2 regions of the Glutamicibacter sp. NPDC087661 genome follow, and region 1 is predicted to be linked to the other one. Evidence: predicted binding sites of a transcription regulator. Region 1 holds the regulator's gene; the other holds the start of a gene.
The links. The regulator Rex, encoded in region 1, represses fermentation and respiration genes when NADH is low (regulators of the CRP and FNR family bind a similar motif). The targets are predictions, from matches to a motif close to CTTGTGAANNNNTTCACAAG.
Positions count from the first base shown of each region.

Region 2: ACIOTN_RS05355 (glyceraldehyde-3-phosphate dehydrogenase) is a predicted target of Rex. The motif match lies at 6,768-6,787, and genes of this name have one in related genera.

Region 1 is NZ_JBIUWE010000001.1:191,864-200,182, reverse strand. It holds gene ccsB (c-type cytochrome biogenesis protein CcsB) at 1-534, opposite strand, end outside; gene ACIOTN_RS00935 (cytochrome c biogenesis protein ResB) at 527-2,155, opposite strand; gene ACIOTN_RS00930 (cytochrome c biogenesis CcdA family protein) at 2,155-2,910, opposite strand; gene ACIOTN_RS00925 (TlpA disulfide reductase family protein) at 2,919-3,542, opposite strand; gene ACIOTN_RS00920 (histidine phosphatase family protein) at 3,549-4,211, opposite strand; gene ACIOTN_RS00915 (DUF3824 domain-containing protein) at 4,385-5,161, shown strand; gene ACIOTN_RS00910 (redox-sensing transcriptional repressor Rex) at 5,268-5,942, opposite strand; gene ACIOTN_RS00905 (glutaredoxin family protein) at 5,970-6,215, opposite strand; gene ACIOTN_RS00900 (HAD family phosphatase) at 6,278-7,084, shown strand; gene ACIOTN_RS00895 (30S ribosomal protein bS22) at 7,187-7,285, opposite strand; gene ACIOTN_RS00890 (helix-turn-helix domain-containing protein) at 7,425-7,649, opposite strand; gene gdhA (NADP-specific glutamate dehydrogenase) at 7,906-8,319, opposite strand, start outside.
Region 2 is NZ_JBIUWE010000001.1:1,119,212-1,127,530, forward strand. It holds tRNA gene ACIOTN_RS05325 (tRNA-His) at 53-128, shown strand; gene ACIOTN_RS05330 (DapH/DapD/GlmU-related protein) at 226-789, opposite strand; tRNA gene ACIOTN_RS05335 (tRNA-His) at 1,122-1,197, shown strand; gene ACIOTN_RS05340 (acyl-CoA dehydrogenase family protein) at 2,029-3,177, shown strand; gene def (peptide deformylase) at 3,202-3,774, shown strand; gene ACIOTN_RS05350 (winged helix DNA-binding domain-containing protein) at 3,787-4,833, opposite strand; gene ACIOTN_RS05355 (glyceraldehyde-3-phosphate dehydrogenase) at 5,155-6,612, opposite strand; RNA gene rnpB (RNase P RNA component class A) at 6,832-7,187, opposite strand; gene ACIOTN_RS05365 (dihydrolipoyl dehydrogenase family protein) at 7,260-8,319, opposite strand, start outside.

The DNA of each region.
Region 1 (8,319 bases):
CATCAAGGTGACCAGGCCGGAGATGAAGGATCCCATGAAGCGCAGGTCCTTGAAGATCAGCACCAGCAAGAAGACCAGAGCCACCAGGAATGCACCGGTGGACAGGAACTCGTACATGTTGCCCCAGGGCACTCGGTGCGCGGCTATCGCACGGGAAACCACGGCACCGCCGTGCAGGGCAGCGGCCAGCCACATCAGCACCACGGCAATGCGAGCCGTGGGGCGCTTGGCCGACAACTGCGTGTACTCCATCTTGTCGGTCACGATATGCTCGCCGACGTTGTCGGCACGCACAGCGGCACCCCGGCGCGAACGGGGCTTGGTGCCCACGGCGCCGCCGGCGCTAACCAGCAGTTCCTCGTCGCGCTTGAGCGCTTCGGAATCCATTTCGCTGATGGACTTGTTGGTCTTTGCCAGGTCCAAGGCGAAAATGATGAAGACCACTCCGTAGACCATGGCGGCCAGCAGCATGAACAACTGGCTGTATTCACCCAGCGTTTCATTGATTGGCGCTAATGCCCCAGCGTTATCCATTTACTGCTCCTTGGTTCTGCTCCTGGCTTGCCAATGGCCAAGCCTTGTCAAAGATCTTCTGTAGTTCTGCAGCTTCGCGTTCCAGACGCGGATCCTCGCCACGTGCCAGCAGTGCGTACTCGATACTACGCTTGCCGTTTTCTTGTTTCAGCTTCACCCAGACGCGGCGACGCGGGGTGAACAGCGAGACCGCAAGGCCGATCAGCGCCAGACCTGAGAAAATGCCGATTGGCAGCTTGCCCGGGTCATGATTGATGTCCAATGCAACGAAGCGCTTGAGGTCGTCAAAGGTAATCGAGCCCTTGCCGTCGGGCAGCTCGTAGGTCTGCCCCGCTTCGAGGATGATGCCGCCGGCATCCAAATCACGGCTGTTCAGCGGTTCCATCTTCTCCGTGTCCAGCACGAACACGTTTTGCGGGTTGCCGTCGTCAAGGCCCAGATCCCCGAAGTACGAGTTCAGGTGCAGCTGGGGGTTGATGGCGTTGGGATCGCCCGAGATGCCGAAGCCGTTCTCATCCACCAGTGCGGTTGGCAGCAAGAAGCCCTGGAAGCCCAGCTGCGATGGCTCGGCGTCCGGAACCTTCAGCACGAACATCGAGGTGTAGACCGAATCCTGCGGAATGGAAACCGCCGGGCCGGAATAGGAGACATTGCCGTTGCCATCCTTGACGGTGATCACCGGGGCGTAGCCATTGCCGACCAGGTACACGTCACCGCCGCTGATCCGCAGCGGATGGTTGACCTTCAGCTCCTGCTTCACTGGCTCGGCATCGGGCGATTCGCGCACCTTGACGTGGGCGGTGAAGTCCAGCGGCTGTCCGAAATGCGATTCGGATTCGCGGTCGAAGATGATGTCGAATTTGTCCAGCGTCACAGCAAAGGGCGGCAAATTATCGGCATTGAAGCCGGTGCCCGGGGTGAAGGAGTCGTAGGCCACCAGCGAATTCACGAAGGTCTCCCCCTCGACAACCACGCGCTGTCCGGTGTAGCCCAGGGCTCCGCCGATCGCGGCCGAAGCCAGTACGCCCATCAGCGAGATGTGGAAGAGCAGGTTGCCGATTTCGCGGGTATACCCGCGCTCTGCGGCAACCGAGGCCCCGGTGGCATCCTCGCGGCGCTCGACACGGTAGCCGCGCTTCTTCAGGATCCTGAACGAATCCTCGATGACCTGCTGGTCATCGGGCGTATCCGTCTCGCCTTCCAGAATTTCATGCGAGCTGTACTGGGGAAGTCGTTCCAGGCGCACCGGGGTCCTCGGCGGCGGGGTGCGCAAGGCTTTGGCGTGCTTCTTCACACGCGGGATGATGCAGCCAATCAGCGAGACGAACAGCAAGATGTAGATCGCGGAGAACCACACCGATGAATACACTTCGAACATCTGGAAGCGATCCAGCCATGGACCAGCGGTGGTGTGCTGTTCCAGGTACTGGGCTACAGATTCGGGGTTGGCGTCGCGTTGCGGGAAGATCGATCCCGGTACCGCAGCGACGGCGAGCAGCAACAGCAAGAACAAGGCTGTTGGCATCGATGTCAGCTGGGTCCAGATCCAACGCATGGAACCCATGAATCCCAGAGCAGGCGCGTCGCCAGTTCCCTTGGAATTCCGTTGTTGTTTCGCCATTAAATTGGCAACCTCACTTCATTGGCAAACCAGTTTTGCAGTTCTGCTACCCATGTTCCCCACAGACCGGTCACCATGACCAGTCCCAAGGCAATGAGTAGTACCCCGCCCAAACGCATGATGAAAACCTGGTGCTTGCGGAAGAACGCCAGCGCCTGCATGCCGCGCTGCAACCCCATTGCAATCAGGATGAAGGGCAAACCCAATCCGAGGCAATAGAACACAGTCAGGAGCGTTCCACGCCCTACGTTCGCGTCCACACCGGTGGACATGATCAGTACCGCACTCAAGGTGGGGCCGATGCACGGTGCCCACCCCAGGCCGAAGGTCAGCCCCAGAACCGGGGCACCCCACAGGCCTGCGGGCGGTTTCCTGTGGATCTTGCGGTCACGCTGCATCCAGGAGAAGCCGCCCATGAACACGATGCCCATGAAGACCACGACCAGGCCCAATGCCTGGGTGACCCAGGAGCCGTTGAACCTGAGCCACGCGGAGGCCTGGCTGAAAAGCACGCCCGCTGCGATGAAGACCACGGAGAATCCCAGGACAAAGAGCAGTACGCCGGAGACCACGCGGCCGCGCCGGTGCTCCTTCAGATCCGCACCAGTCAACCCGGTGACGTAACCGAGGTAGCCCGGCACCAGCGGCAGGACGCAAGGCGAAAGGAAGGAGACCAGCCCGGCCAGCAGTGCTACTGGGGCAGCCAGCAGCAACGACCCGTCCAGGACGATGTCGGCAAAGGGATTAGTGGTCACTGATCAGCTCACAACTCTTCGGTCAGAGCGGAGTCGATCAATGACTTCAGGGTGCCAGGCTCTACGGCACCGATCACGCGGGCACGGACACGGCCCTGGCGGTCCAGCACCAAGGTGGATGGAACCGCTTGCAACGGGACGTACTTGGTCATCGCCAGCTGGATGTCCCCGGAGGTATCCTGTACCGACTCATAGGGAATCTCGAAAGTGCGCTCGAAGGCCTTCGCCGCTTCGGCTTCATCGCGTACGTTGACGCCAATGAATTCGACTTTCTCGCCGAAGCCTTCAGCGATTTCCTTCAGATCCGGTGCCTCGATGCGGCACGGAGCGCAGGCGGCATACCAGAAGTTCATGACTACGGGCTTGCCCTGCCACTGCGTGAAGTCGATATCGGTGCCATGGTAGGTGGTGGCCTTGAGGGCAACCGGTTCGCTGCGCTTGGAAACTTCGTACTCTTCCACGGCGCCGTCGCCAGCGATGTAGTTCTTGCCGTCGCCGCTGTTTGCTTGCGCGGTCAGCGCATCTTCCTTGCCGCTGCAGGCAGCCAAGGGCACCACGGCGGCGGCAACCATGAGCGAACGCAACATGGTGCGGCGGCTCAAGTGGCGAGGATTAGGCACAGGATCTGTCATTTTGCTTTAGGCTCCAGGGATATTCGCCGCGCCGGCAAGCAGCTCGGGGCACGGTTCGGTGTAACGCACGGAGACCAATTCGTCTCCCTCAAAATCAAAGCTGGTGATGGAAGCCAGGGTGCACTCGCGCTGGCGCGGATCGTGCCACAGCGGCTTCTTCTCGGCGGCGCGGCGCGTAACCCAGATCGGCAGCTGGTGGCTGACGATAATGACTTCCGCTCCTTCGCCGTGCTCGGCGAGGGCGGCCTTGCGGTGCTCATCCATGGCCAGGCGCATGCGAGCAACCTGCTGGGCATATGGTTCGCCCCATGAAGGCTTCAGCGGGTTGACCAGCAGCGGCCAGTACTTCGGCTGACGCAGGTGCTCCGCAACCTTGGACAGCCCTTCCAGCTTGTTGCCGGCTTCGATAACCCGCTCGTCGGTGTGGACCTGCAGATCCAGAGCATTGGAGGTCGGCGCGGCTGTCTGCTGGGCTCGCAGGAGCGGTGAGGCCACCAGACGCACCACGTTGCCGCCTTCTGCTTGGCGCTTGGCAAAATATTCTCCTGCCCCATCGGCCATCTGGAATCCGAGTTCCGAGAGCCCGAAGCCGGGGATCCTGCCGTAGAGCATACGGTCAGGGTTGAAAACTTCCCCGTGGCGCAACAAATGGACGGTCGATAAAGGCATGCCTCCAGTGTCTCAAATATTCGGTGCAAATTAGCCATATTGTGGCCACCGTCAACTATTCACAGGACACGCATTGGAATCCCATATGGAAAAACCATCCTTTCGGAGGGGTTGCTCACAATCGACTGCCACTACGCTTAGTCAATAAGACAGTTCGACCAGAAGGACGCATCATGAGCGACAACGATCCTAACCAGCCGGGCCAGCCCTACAACCCGGGCCCTTCCGGCCAGGGTTCATCGCAGAACCCGTACGGCGAAAACCCCTACGGCCAGCAGCCCTCGCCGTACGGCCAGAACCCGTACGGCCAGAATCCGAATCCTTACGGGCAACCGCAGGCACCGGGCTACGACCAGTATGCCCAGCAGGGAGGTTACGCCGGCGTGCAGCCGCCGACCGAGCGGCCACGGACCTTGGCTATCGCCTTTGGCTTGATCATGCTCGCGGGCATCTTCAGTGCCCTCGCCAGCTGGCTGATGACCAACTCCAACATGATGGCCAACATGATTGGCCAGCAGTGGTCGCTGGTGCAAGAAGAGTTCCAGAACCAGATGCAGAGCACCCCGGGCATGGAGCAGGATCCACTGGTTGAACAGATGATGGCAAGCCCTGAGGCCTTCATGGCCCAGGTCAATTCCATGATGTCGACCTTCGTGATTATCTCCATGATCATCACCTTGGCCCTGTATTTCCTGGTGGGCTTCTTCGTTGGCCGCGGCGTGGGCGCCATGCGAATTATCGCCACGATCCTCGGTGCGCTTTCACTGCTGAATCTGGTGACTATCGTTCCAATGATCAGCATGTTCGCTGACACTCAAGCCGGAATTATCAACGCTGTCTACGTTGTGGGCATCTTGTTGGGCATTGCAGGCGTGGTCTTCGCCTGGTTGCGCCCTTCTTCGCAATACATTGCGCAGCGCCGCCAGGCTCGCCTGGCCGGCTTCCGCTAAACGCATGGCCGAGCCTCTTCGCGAGGCCCTGCAGGGACAATAAAGGCGTAGCCGCTCCATCCACCCAAGGGATGACGCGGCTACGCCTTTTCTCGTCTGCGCGGCTTCAGCCTTGAACGGCGAGGTATGCCAGGATCTGCAATTCAGTGGAAAGATCAACGCGCCGCAGGTTCATGCCCGCGGGTACGCGAAGCGGCATCGGTGCGAACGAGAGCACCGAGCGGACCGAAAGCGCGGCCAGTTCGTAGACCAGGTCCTGCGCAGCATCGCCCGGAATTGCCAGAACAGCGATGTTGATTTCTTCGCGTTCAACCACTGCGGCCAAGTCCGCGATCGCTTCCACGTGCAGCTCGCCGACCGGGCTGCCGACCAGTGCGGGGTCGATATCCAGGATCGCCTTGACGTTGAAGCCACGAGTCCTGAAGCCTGCATATCCGCTGAGCGCGCGCCCCAGGTTACCGGCGCCGAGGATGGCCACACGCCAGTCCTGGTTCAGGCCGAGGGTGCGGCTGATATGTTCTGCCAGTTCGCGGACCACGTAGCCCACCCCGCGGGTTCCGTAGGAACCCAACCAGGAAAGGTCTTTGCGCAGGATGGAGGGGTTCACTCCAGCTTCCTTGGCCAGCACCCCGGAACTGGTGCGTTCCAGGCCCTGGGCTTCCAAGGCGTTCAGCGCGCGCAAGTACTGGGTCAGTCGAGCCAGCGTGGCCTCAGGCAGGACCCGGGCTTCAAGCTCTGACATCTTCGTTCTCCCGCACTTTTCGGTGCTCTTGAAGAGCACAACGCATTTTCATTTATTCGGCAGCGGCTAGCTGCTCAGTAGTCGTTCCAGACGCTGTGCGTCGATGTGCCAGAAGTCGCGGACTTCTCCGTTGATCAGCAGAACCGGCACTTCCTCGTGGTGCTTGGCCAGCAATTCAGGGTGCTGGTCAATATCCAGTTCGGAAAACTCCATATTCAACCGGCCAGTCACCTCGGCCACGGTTGCGCGTGCGGCCTGGCACAGGTGGCAGCCTTCTCGAACCAACAGCTGGATCTGATTCAAAGTACTCACCTGCCTATAATCTCACGAGCCGTAACCGCCCTTAAACTTGGCAATGAAATAAACTGGATCAAATGTCTTCCATCGATCATCACCCCAGCCCGAATTCCGCCCTGGCTCCGGACACGGTCGCCGCTTTCTTCGATGTAGATAACACCCTTGTGCGCGGTGCATCGCTGTATCTGCTGGCCCGGAAACTGCATGAGCGCCGCTTCTTCCAATTCCGCGAAATCCTCTGGTTCGCGCTCAAGCAGTTGCGCTTCGCCGCGCGCGGTGAGCACCTAGGGGACATTCACCAGATTCGCGACCGTGCGTTGATGATGGTCCGAGGGATCCCGGTGTCCGAGATCGAGAAGATCGGCAACGAGATCTATGACGAATACATCGAACCCAAGCTATGGACCGGTACGGTAGCCATTGCTCGCCAGCATCGGACGGTGGGCCGTGAAGTCTGGCTAGTCACTGCCACTCCCCTGGAAGTGGCGAATGTCATCTCGCAACGTCTCGAACTTACCGGTGCATTGGGCACTGTAGTGGCCAGCGAAGACGGTTTCTACACCGGAGCGCTGGCCAGCCCGATCCTGCACGCTGCGGAAAAAGCGCAAGCGGTGCGCACCCTGGCGAAGGCTCGCGGCATCTCGCTGTCGAAATCATGGGCATACTCGGATTCCTACAATGATGTTCCCTTGCTTGAAGCTGTGGGACACCCCGTATGCATCAATCCCGATGCGCGGCTTCGCGCCTACGCCAAGCGCCGCGGCTGGCAGGTCTACGATTTCCGCACCGGCCAGCGAGCTGCCAAACTAGGCCTGAAGGCCGCTGGAGTGCTTGGTGCGCTCTGGGCGGCGCGACGGTCCATTCTGCGCCGTTCCGGCTCTTAGGCCGGCGCTGGGCGGCTTTGGATAAAGCAATCGCCACCGTTCAACAGTTTCACTGTGAAGCGGTGGCGATGATTGCCAAGCGGCAAATGCTCAGAAGTAGATTTACTTCTTATTACGACGCTGGTGGCGGGTCTTACGAAGCAATTTGCGGTGCTTCTTCTTCGACATACGCTTGCGGCGCTTCTTGATAACAGAGCCCATAGTGGTTCCTCACAAACTAAATAAATGCGTCAACCCCAAATGCCTGCTTGCGCGCGAGCCCAAGGACAAGGTTGACCGGACGTTAAACGTTCCTTAACAGATTACCCGCTTTTCGGTCATGCTCTGACCATCGCGCGGACTATCGACCGTAAGAACCGGTACCGTGCTGCGGATCAATGGCCGCGGCATTCAGATATGATTCCACGGCGTTTTCCGGAACGCGATAGGAGCGACCGAACTGAACAGCAGGCAAATCACCGGCGTGGATCAGCCGATAAACGGTCATTTTGGAAACGCGCATCATGTCGGCCACTTCGGCCACAGTCATGAAACGGGCTCCGGCAAAATTCTGTTTATCCGTCATGCGGGATATTCTCCTGACGCTGATCTCTTATTCGTCGCGTTAATTTAGCGAAGATGAACTTACACGACTTTGGATCAACATCGGCGGTTCAGGTTCACGTTCGCTTTGTACTAGTCTAATCGCACTTTTGTAACTTTTGCATCACGAAACACACACGTGACCATCTGAATCACATTTTTTGATGCCTGAACGAGACAATCCGCGTGATTTCACCGGGTCCCCAATGAATTCACGCGGATTGCAGCGCTGCAGATTATTAGATGACGCCCTGTGCGAGCATTGCGTCTGCGACCTTCACGAAGCCCGCGATGTTGGCGCCGGCGACGTAGTTCCCCGGCATGCCGTACTCGTCTGCAGTAGCAGCACAGCTGGTGTGGATGCCGACCATGATCTCAGTCAGGCGACGCTCGGTGTGCTCGAAGCTCCATGCATCGCGGCTGGCGTTCTGCTGCATCTCCAGAGCGGAGGTAGCAACACCACCAGCGTTGGCTGCCTTGCCCGGGCCGAAGAGCACCCCTGCATCCTGGAAGATCGAGGTCGCTTCAGCGGTAGTAGGCATGTTGGCGCCTTCGGCCACTGCGATGGTGCCAGCAGCAACCATCTTCTTTGCGGCCTCAGCGCCCAATTCGTTCTGGGTTGCGCAGGGCAGCGCTACGGTGCCTGCAACGTC
Region 2 (8,319 bases), 930 kb from region 1:
AGATACGGAATTGGTTCGCAAAAGCGTTCTGACTAGTAACGAAGCAAACATGGTGGGTATAGCTCAGTCGGTAGAGCGTCTGGTTGTGGTCCAGAAGGTCGCGGGTTCAAACCCCGTTACTCACCCCAGAGACAAAGACTCGATCCAGAACGAAAGTTCCGGATCGAGTCTTTTGCTTTACCCGCACGCCTGGCAACGCCGCCGCTCAGCTGACGAGCCGCAGAATTAGACCGTGCGCACCACCCTGGCTGGCGAGCCAACCACAACAGCGCCGGCAGGTACGTCTTTCGTTACGACCGCGGCGGCAGCGACAACTGCGTTCTCGCCGATCGTGACACCGGAAAGTATGGTCGCGTTCGCGCCAATCCAGACGTTGCGCCCAATGATCACTGGAGCCGGAATCATATCCGCCCGCCGAGCAGGTTCAAGATCGTGATTAAGTGTTGCCACAACGACGTTGTGCCCAATCAAGCACTCATCCCCGATACTGATGCCGCCTTGGTCCTGGAATTTGCAGCCAGCATTGATGAAGACGTTTTTCCCCAGTTCGATATTGCGGCCAAACTCCGAGTTGAACGGCGGGACTAGCACCACCGAGTCGTCAACGTTCGTTCCGGTCAGCTGCCGCAGCAAATCCCGCACTTGCCCTGGGCTGCGGTAGCCGTCGTTCAGCTCCGCGCAAATGCGCAGCGCGTCCTGGCTTGTGCTATGCATGAGCGCATGCAGCGGCGAACCGGCGGTAATTCTCTGGCCAGCATTCAAGGCTTCCAGAAGATCGTCAATGCCCAAGAATTCCCCCCATCATCAATTCTTCACGGTGGCTCGAACTATATCGGCTTCCACCGTCGATGCCTAGCATCGTCGGGCCCTGCACCTGCAGCAAAGCATTTCCCGCAAGTACTGCTGGCAAAGGCGTGATCACGGCACGGGGATCCATCTCATGAGGCAGTTCAGCGGCGAGCAACAGCCCCACAGCCATGAATAATGAGCATCCCGTCACAATCCCGGAAATGGCTCCATGCGAATTGGTATTTCCGGCCTGGATACGTGTATAGTATTTCTCGTTGCCCGGTACGAGATCATGAGCACTACAGCTTCTGACTAGTAACGAAGTAGACATGGTGGGTATAGCTCAGTCGGTAGAGCGTCTGGTTGTGGTCCAGAAGGTCGCGGGTTCAAACCCCGTTACTCACCCCAGATCGAAAGACCTGGTTCGGAATGGAAATTCCGAACCAGGTCTTTTCTCGTTTCCGACGCCTTGAAGCGCAATCAGCAAGGCACCGGGCCTCGTTGATTCCAGACCGAACATCTGGAATCCAGAGGCACTCGCCACCAGTCCCCGCCAGCGAATCCGACACGGCGTTCAGCATCGCGCCGCTAGCCGCCAACCCGCCTTCACCGCCGGCAATGGCCACCGCATGGAACCACCAGATGCCCAGGCACCCTGCCGACGCCGAAAAGATCGCTTCCATGGCACAGGTCGGGCGCCTCGACGCGATCGCACGCAACCCTGCCAGCAGTCTCGAAACAAACAGATTCCATCAAGCGGCAACCGGGTCGATTTCGCGTGGAGTGATCCGCAACCCGCGGGACAGTCCAGGGTTGCATTATTGGCACTGCCCGCCCCTGCATAACGAGCCACTTGCCTCCCCTAGGCCCCTATTCGAAGTATCACTGTCTCCGGTGAAGCCAACGCCATCACGCACGGATGCCGGTTGCAGATTCGTCGCCGACAGGACCGATTGAACAGGCAGTTCGAACCTGCCGGCGAGCGCAGTGCTGCCCGGATGCGGTGTTAAGTCATATTTCGGTGGCTAGGAACACGGATTCGAAACTATGTTCGAATGCGTTGTGTTTTGGGGTCTACCCCCGTGTTTTTCGAGACTTTTTGCGTTATCTAGTGACTTGAATCGTTGTTTGCCCTGGCGAATAGGCACGCATTGGCCTGAGCGACCATAATGGATGATGTACTTCGGCAAGCCAGTGAGCTTTATGCCTTCGTTCCATCCACCGAAAGGTACTCCCCCTGTGAAACGCGCGCTCTTTGAAGAGGACCACGAGCAGTTCCGTGAACTGGCTACGGAATTCAACGCCCGGGAGATTTCCGGTAAATACGCTCAGTGGGAAAAGGATCATCAGATCCCCCGCGAGGTGTGGCAGTCTGCCGGTGAAAACGGCCTGCTGGGTCTTGCAGTGCCTGAGCAGTTCGGTGGCATGGGCATCGATGATTACCGCTTCCGTGTAGTGCTTGATGAGCAGCTCGTGCGTTCGGGGCATCTGTCCGTAGCCTTGGCCTTCCACCTGCACGACGACCTGGTGCTGCCGTACCTGCTCTCCTACGGCTCTGCCGAGCTCAAGGCCAAGTGGCTTCCACGCATGGTCGATGGCTCCACCATTACCTCCTGCGCGTTTACCGAGCCTGGCGCTGGATCTGACCTGCGCGCGGTGCGCACCAAGGCGGTCCGCGATGGGGATGACTGGCTGATTAGCGGCCAGAAGACTTTCATCGGCAATGCTGCGTTTGGCGATGCCGCTCTGGTGCTTGCGCGCACCGATGGCGAGAGCGGACGTGCGGGCGAGCAGTCATTCTCGCTGTTCATGGTCGAGCGTTCCGAGGGGTACACCAACGGCAGCCCCTTCGACAAGATTGGGCTGCGGGCTTCTGATACCGCTGAGCTGTTCTTCGACGATGTCCGCGTCTCGTCTGCGGATCTTGTTGGCGAGGCTGGACAGGGCCTGTCCTATGTCAAGGCGCAGCTTCCCCAGGCCCGTCTGGCTATTGCCGTGGCTGCCTCGGCGATCTGCACCGCGTCCTTCGAGCAGGCGCTGGAGCATGCGAAGAACCGCTCGACCTTTGGCCAGGCGCTGACCGAGTACCAGAACACCCGTTTCGAACTGGCTAACCTGAAGACTGAGGCGCATGTCACCCAGAGCTTCGTGGACCGGGCCGTCCTGGCATTCAACGACGGCGAGCTGGATCCTTCCGAGGCTGCCGAGGTCAAGCTTTGGGCTAGTGAGAGCGCTAAAAAGCTTTCCGATCAGGCATTGCAGCTGCATGGCGGCTATGGCTACATCATGGAGTACCCGATTGCCCAGTCCTTCACTGCCTCCCGCTTGCTGACCATCTTTGGTGGCACAAGCGAGATCATGCGTGAAACTATTGGACGAGCACTCTAAGCACTTTTGAAAGGAACCGATCACGTGCCTATTCGGCAGATCACTGTTTACGGAGAACCTGTACTTCACAAGCGTGCGGTGGAGGTCACCGAGTTTGATGGCGCCTTGCGCGAGCTCGTTGCCGATATGCACCTCACCATGGATGAAGCGCATGGCGTGGGCCTGGCGGCTCCGCAGATCGGTTTGGGCCTGCGCATGTTCACCTACGTCTTCGCGGACCAGGACGATGCTCCCGAGCGGGGCGTAGTGATCAACCCCAAGCTGACGCTTTCAAAGGTGTCGCAGGCTCCCGCAGATGCTGATGACGACTCCGAGGGCTGCTTGTCCGTGCCCGGGTTGAACTACCCGCTGCAGCGTGCCGACTATGCGAAGGTGGAGGGTTTCGACGAGTTCGGCAATCCGATCTCTTTCGAAGCGCACGGCTGGTTCGCGCGCATCATGCAGCACGAGTACGACCACCTTGACGGCTACCTCTACGTGGACAAGTTGCAGCCACGCTGGGAGAAGAAGTGGAAGAAGGCCAAGAAGGCTCTGGGTTGGGGCGTGCCTGGCAACACCTGGTTGCCGGGTACCGATGAGGATCCATTCGGGCACTAGGCCTCCCGCCGCCTACCGGGCAGTCTTGAAGTCCAGATACCGCTGATGCAGCGCCGCACCGATTTTGCCGGTGGGCGCTGTTTCTGCGTTCCAGAGCTTCGAAGCCCTGCCTTGTTCTAGCCAGAAGGGCAGGAACATGCCGTTCTTGCCGGGCAGGATCTGCGCAGCCATCTGCTCGTCGGCTACCAGCGTGCGATTCGCGTAGCCCAGGTAGTACTCGTCAAAGGGACCAAGCAGGCGCAGTGGCAGCCCGGTGGGCTCCATCGCTTCAAGCTCCCGGTGGGCGCGGCTGCCGGCGATGACCCAGTAGCCCTCCCCGCGCTCATCGCTTCCTGCGCTGGACAGCAAGCCGCCGAGTGCTTCTGCGGCGATTCTCATGGTGGTCAGCGTCTGTCCCGTGTACCAGGCTGCGTCGCGAAGGGTAGCTGGCCCATGCGAGTGCAGGTACCGGCGCAAGAGTTGCGCCAACGGATCTCCTGGTTCCCGGTGACTTGCAATCCATTCATCCACGAGCACGAAGTCCTGCGCGATGAGTTTCGCGTCTTGTGGAATGGGCCCTTGGCAGATCAACCCGTCCAGGACGAGGACCTGCAGGATAACCAGTCCTCGCTGCTGGCCGGTCTCCATTCCATTCTGGTTCAGTGCCTTGAAGAGCGCGGAGCGGCTGGCTTGCCCGTGCTCCTGCAGATGCGCGCTGATGATGCCAGCTGCCTGGTCAATGTCCTGGGTGCCGATCTGCAGTCCCCGCATCCGTGTGGCCGAAGAGCGCAAGGTGCGTTCACGTGTTGCGCGAGTCATCCAGCGCGCATCTTCGGCCAAGCAGATATGCAGCGTGCCCCGCATGGTCCATGACCGCACGAGCCGGCCTTCGCTGAAGAGCGCATCGACTTGCTGGCGGGATTCTTGCGCTGCGGAGCGCTGAGCCAGCGCGTAGCGTCCTGCAGCGAAGTCCTGGGACTGGAACGCGAGCATGTGTTCTGCGGCCTGCAGTACGGATTCTGCCGGCTCCAGTAGCAGCTGGCTCGCCATGCGCGCCGCCAGCGTCCGGGTACTGTCCATTAACCAACCTCGATCCAATGCTTGATGGCCTAAAGCCTAGCAGTGCGGGGGTCCAGAGATGCCCGCGAAGAGGCGCACCTGCAGCCCCCGTTGATGCAGGGCGGCGCAGGCTAAAGCGGACCTCCAAGCCCGGATGCGCGCAAAGGTCGAGACCTGCCTGGACTTTGCTGGAGAGGTGCTGGCCAGGTACTGGTTCTCGTTGGCCCCCTGGACCCGGAAGGTCCTTTGGAGGGCTTCGTGCCGCCCGGATGGAATAGCAAAAGGGACCATCCCAGCGCGCAATGCGTTGGGATGGTCCCTTCAGCTGCAAGCAGCGAGGTCCTAGGCGGTGACGGCTTCAGCCTTCACTGCAGGCACTGCAGCCGGGTGGGTGCCGGCCATCGATTCGATGACGCGCACAACCTGGCAGGAGTAGCCGAACTCGTTGTCGTACCAAACGTAGACGACAGCGTTCTTGCCGGACACGATAGTGGCCAGGCCGTCAACGATGCCGGCGCGGCGCGAGCCGACGAAGTCGGTGGAGACAACCTCAGGCGAATCGATGTAGTCGATCTGCTTGTGCAAGCTGGAGGTCAGCGAGGTTTCACGCAGGTAGGCATTGAGCTCTTCCTTGGTGGTCCCGTTCTCCAGGTTCAAGTTCAAGATCGCCATGGAGACATCCGGGGTCGGTACACGGATCGCGTTGCCGGTCAGCTTGCCTTCGAACTCCGGCAGGGCCTTGGCCACTGCCTTGGCGGCACCGGTTTCGGTGATCACCATGTTCAGCGCTGCCGAACGGCCGCGGCGCTCGCCCTTGTGGAAGTTGTCGATCAGGTTCTGGTCGTTGGTGAACGAGTGAACGGTCTCGACGTGCCCGTGGGTGACACCGAACTTGTCGTTCAGGGCCTTGAGCACTGGGGTGATGGCGTTGGTGGTGCACGAGGCAGCGGTGACGATCTTGTCTTCTGCGGTGATCCACGAATCGTTGATGCCGTGGACGATGTTCTTCAGATCGCCCTTGCCCGGTGCGGTCAGCAGCACGCGGGAAACGCCCTTGGCGGCCAGGTGCTGGGACAGTCCGGCCTCATCGCGCCAGCGGCCGGTGTTGTCCACCACGATGGCGTTGTCGATGCCGTGCTCGGTGTAGTCGACGGTGGTCGGATCATTCGAGTAGATGACCTTGATCAGGGTGCCGTTGGCGAGGATCGTGCTGTTTTCCTCGTCGACCGTGATCGAGCCTTCGAAGCGGCCGTGCACCGAGTCGCGGCGCAGCAGCGAAGCGCGCTTGACGATGTCGTCATCCGAGCCCTTGCGGACCACGATGGCGCGCAGGCGCAGGCCGTAGCCGCCACGCTCGATCAGGATGCGGGCCAGCAGGCGTCCGATGCGGCCGAAGCCGTAGAGGACAACGTCCTGGGGTTCAGCGTCGGTTGCGCCGGCCTGGCCAACCTTCTCGCCCAATTCATCAGCCAGGAAAGCGTTCAAATCAGCGGAACCGGATTCCTTGAACTTCTTGTTCACGCGGCCGAGGTCAACTGCTACCGAACCGACGTTCAGGGCCTCGATGGCATCCAGGATGGCCTTGGTGTCGTTCAGGTCGAGCTCTTCGCCATCGATGCGGCGCACTACGCGGTGGGCCTTGATGATGTCGATGGCGGACTGGTTGATCAGCTTGCGGCCGTAGACGGAGGTCACCACATTGTTCTTGCGGTACAGACGTCCGATCAGTGGGATCATGGCCTCGGCGAGCTCTTCGCGCCCGCTCCATTCTTGCTGGGCAACGACAGACTGCTGGGTCACAGAAAATCCTTCCAATTCAGCCGACTCGCAGATCCATAAAGTCGGTTGGCACCGTGGGAAGCACCATTGCTTTTGCGGTGGCACGAGGTAACAGGATCATCCTCGTAAGTACATGATCCATTCTAGACCGTGCGCAGAAAAACTGAGGATCGGGGACTGTGAATCATCTCACCAGCGCACTAAAGGCTGATGCCGGCGCAATCGCAGGAAGGAAGAGTGTGAATGGGATGGCCGATACGCCGGGTTTTGTCGCGCCGAAGCGGGACGGTCATCTATCTACGACTGCCGTTGCCGGCAGCCTCTAGCGGTCCACCCGACTGCATGGGGCGAACAGCCCTCATGACGCAGTCTGTCTGACCTTGCTCCGAGTGGGGTTTACCTAGCCACCCCAATCGCTTGGGGTGCTGGTGGTCTCTTACACCACCGTTTCACCCTTACCAGGAAAACCTGGCGGTCTATTTTCTGTGGCACTAGCCTGCGGGTTACCCCGAGTGGGCGTTACCCACCACCCTGTTCTGCGGAGCCCGGACGTTCCTCGGGGCAATTGCTTGCCACGCGACCGTCTGGCCATCCCATTCACTACCAGTCTAATGCGTTGGGCGCGGGCCGCAGACCACTTCCGAACGCTGATTCGGTCACAGCCGGGTTCACCCGAACCGCTGCGCCTCAAGCAACCGCAACCAGATTTCGCTGATCGTCGGATAGGCGGGGACCGCATGCCACAGCCGGTCCAGGCTGACCTCGCCGACGATCGCAATGGTGGCCGCATGCAGCAGTTCCGCGGCATCCTGGCCAGCGAAAGTGGCGCCGACGATCACCGAACGCGCCTGGTCTATCACCAGCTTGGCCCGCCCGGAATACCCGTCGGCGTGCAGGCTCGCCCCGGCCACCGCACCCAGATCGTGCTCGATAACCGAAATCTGCAGACCGGCGTCGCGGGCCTGGCGTTCGGTGAGTCCGACCGCGGCGATCTGCGGATCGCTGAAGACCACGCGCGGCACCGCATGGTGGTCCGCCGTGGCCGCATGCCTGCCCCAGGGCGCATCGAGAACCCCGGTTCCATTGATCCTCGCAGCAATGGCCTCGCCCGCGGCCCGGGCCTGGTACTTGCCCTGGTGGGTCAGCGGGCTGCGCCCGCTGGCATCTCCCACGGCGTAGAGCCAGTCGGTGCCCGCCACGAGCATCGTGTCATCGACCTGCAACCGCCGGGACGGGTCCACCCCGAGTGCTTCGAGTCCCAGGTTCCCGATGTCCGGCCGCCGCCCGGTGGAGACGAGCACTTCCTCGGCTTCCACGAGGGATCCTCCGGGCAGCTGGAGGCCGGCTATCCCGTGCTCATCGCGGTAGACCTGCAACGGAGTGGTGTCCTGGTGCACCACTACCCCGGCCTCGGCCAGCGACCGGGCCACCAGCTCGCCGGCGAACGGCTCTTCGCGGCCCAGCAGCGACCCGCGGGCAAGGATGGTGACCTTGGATCCGAGGGAGGCGAAGGCGAATGCCAGCTCCACCCCAGCAACTCCGCCACCGATGATGGCCAGCCTTGGCGGGATCGCCTTGGCCGCAGTGGCCTCCCGGGTGCCCCACGGCCTGGCTTCAGCCAATCCCTCGATCCCAGGCAGAACTGGAGTGGATCCGGTGGCCAGGACTACGGCCCGGGCCGAGTACTCGCGATCCGTCACCTGCACCAGGCCGCGCCCGGAAAGCCGC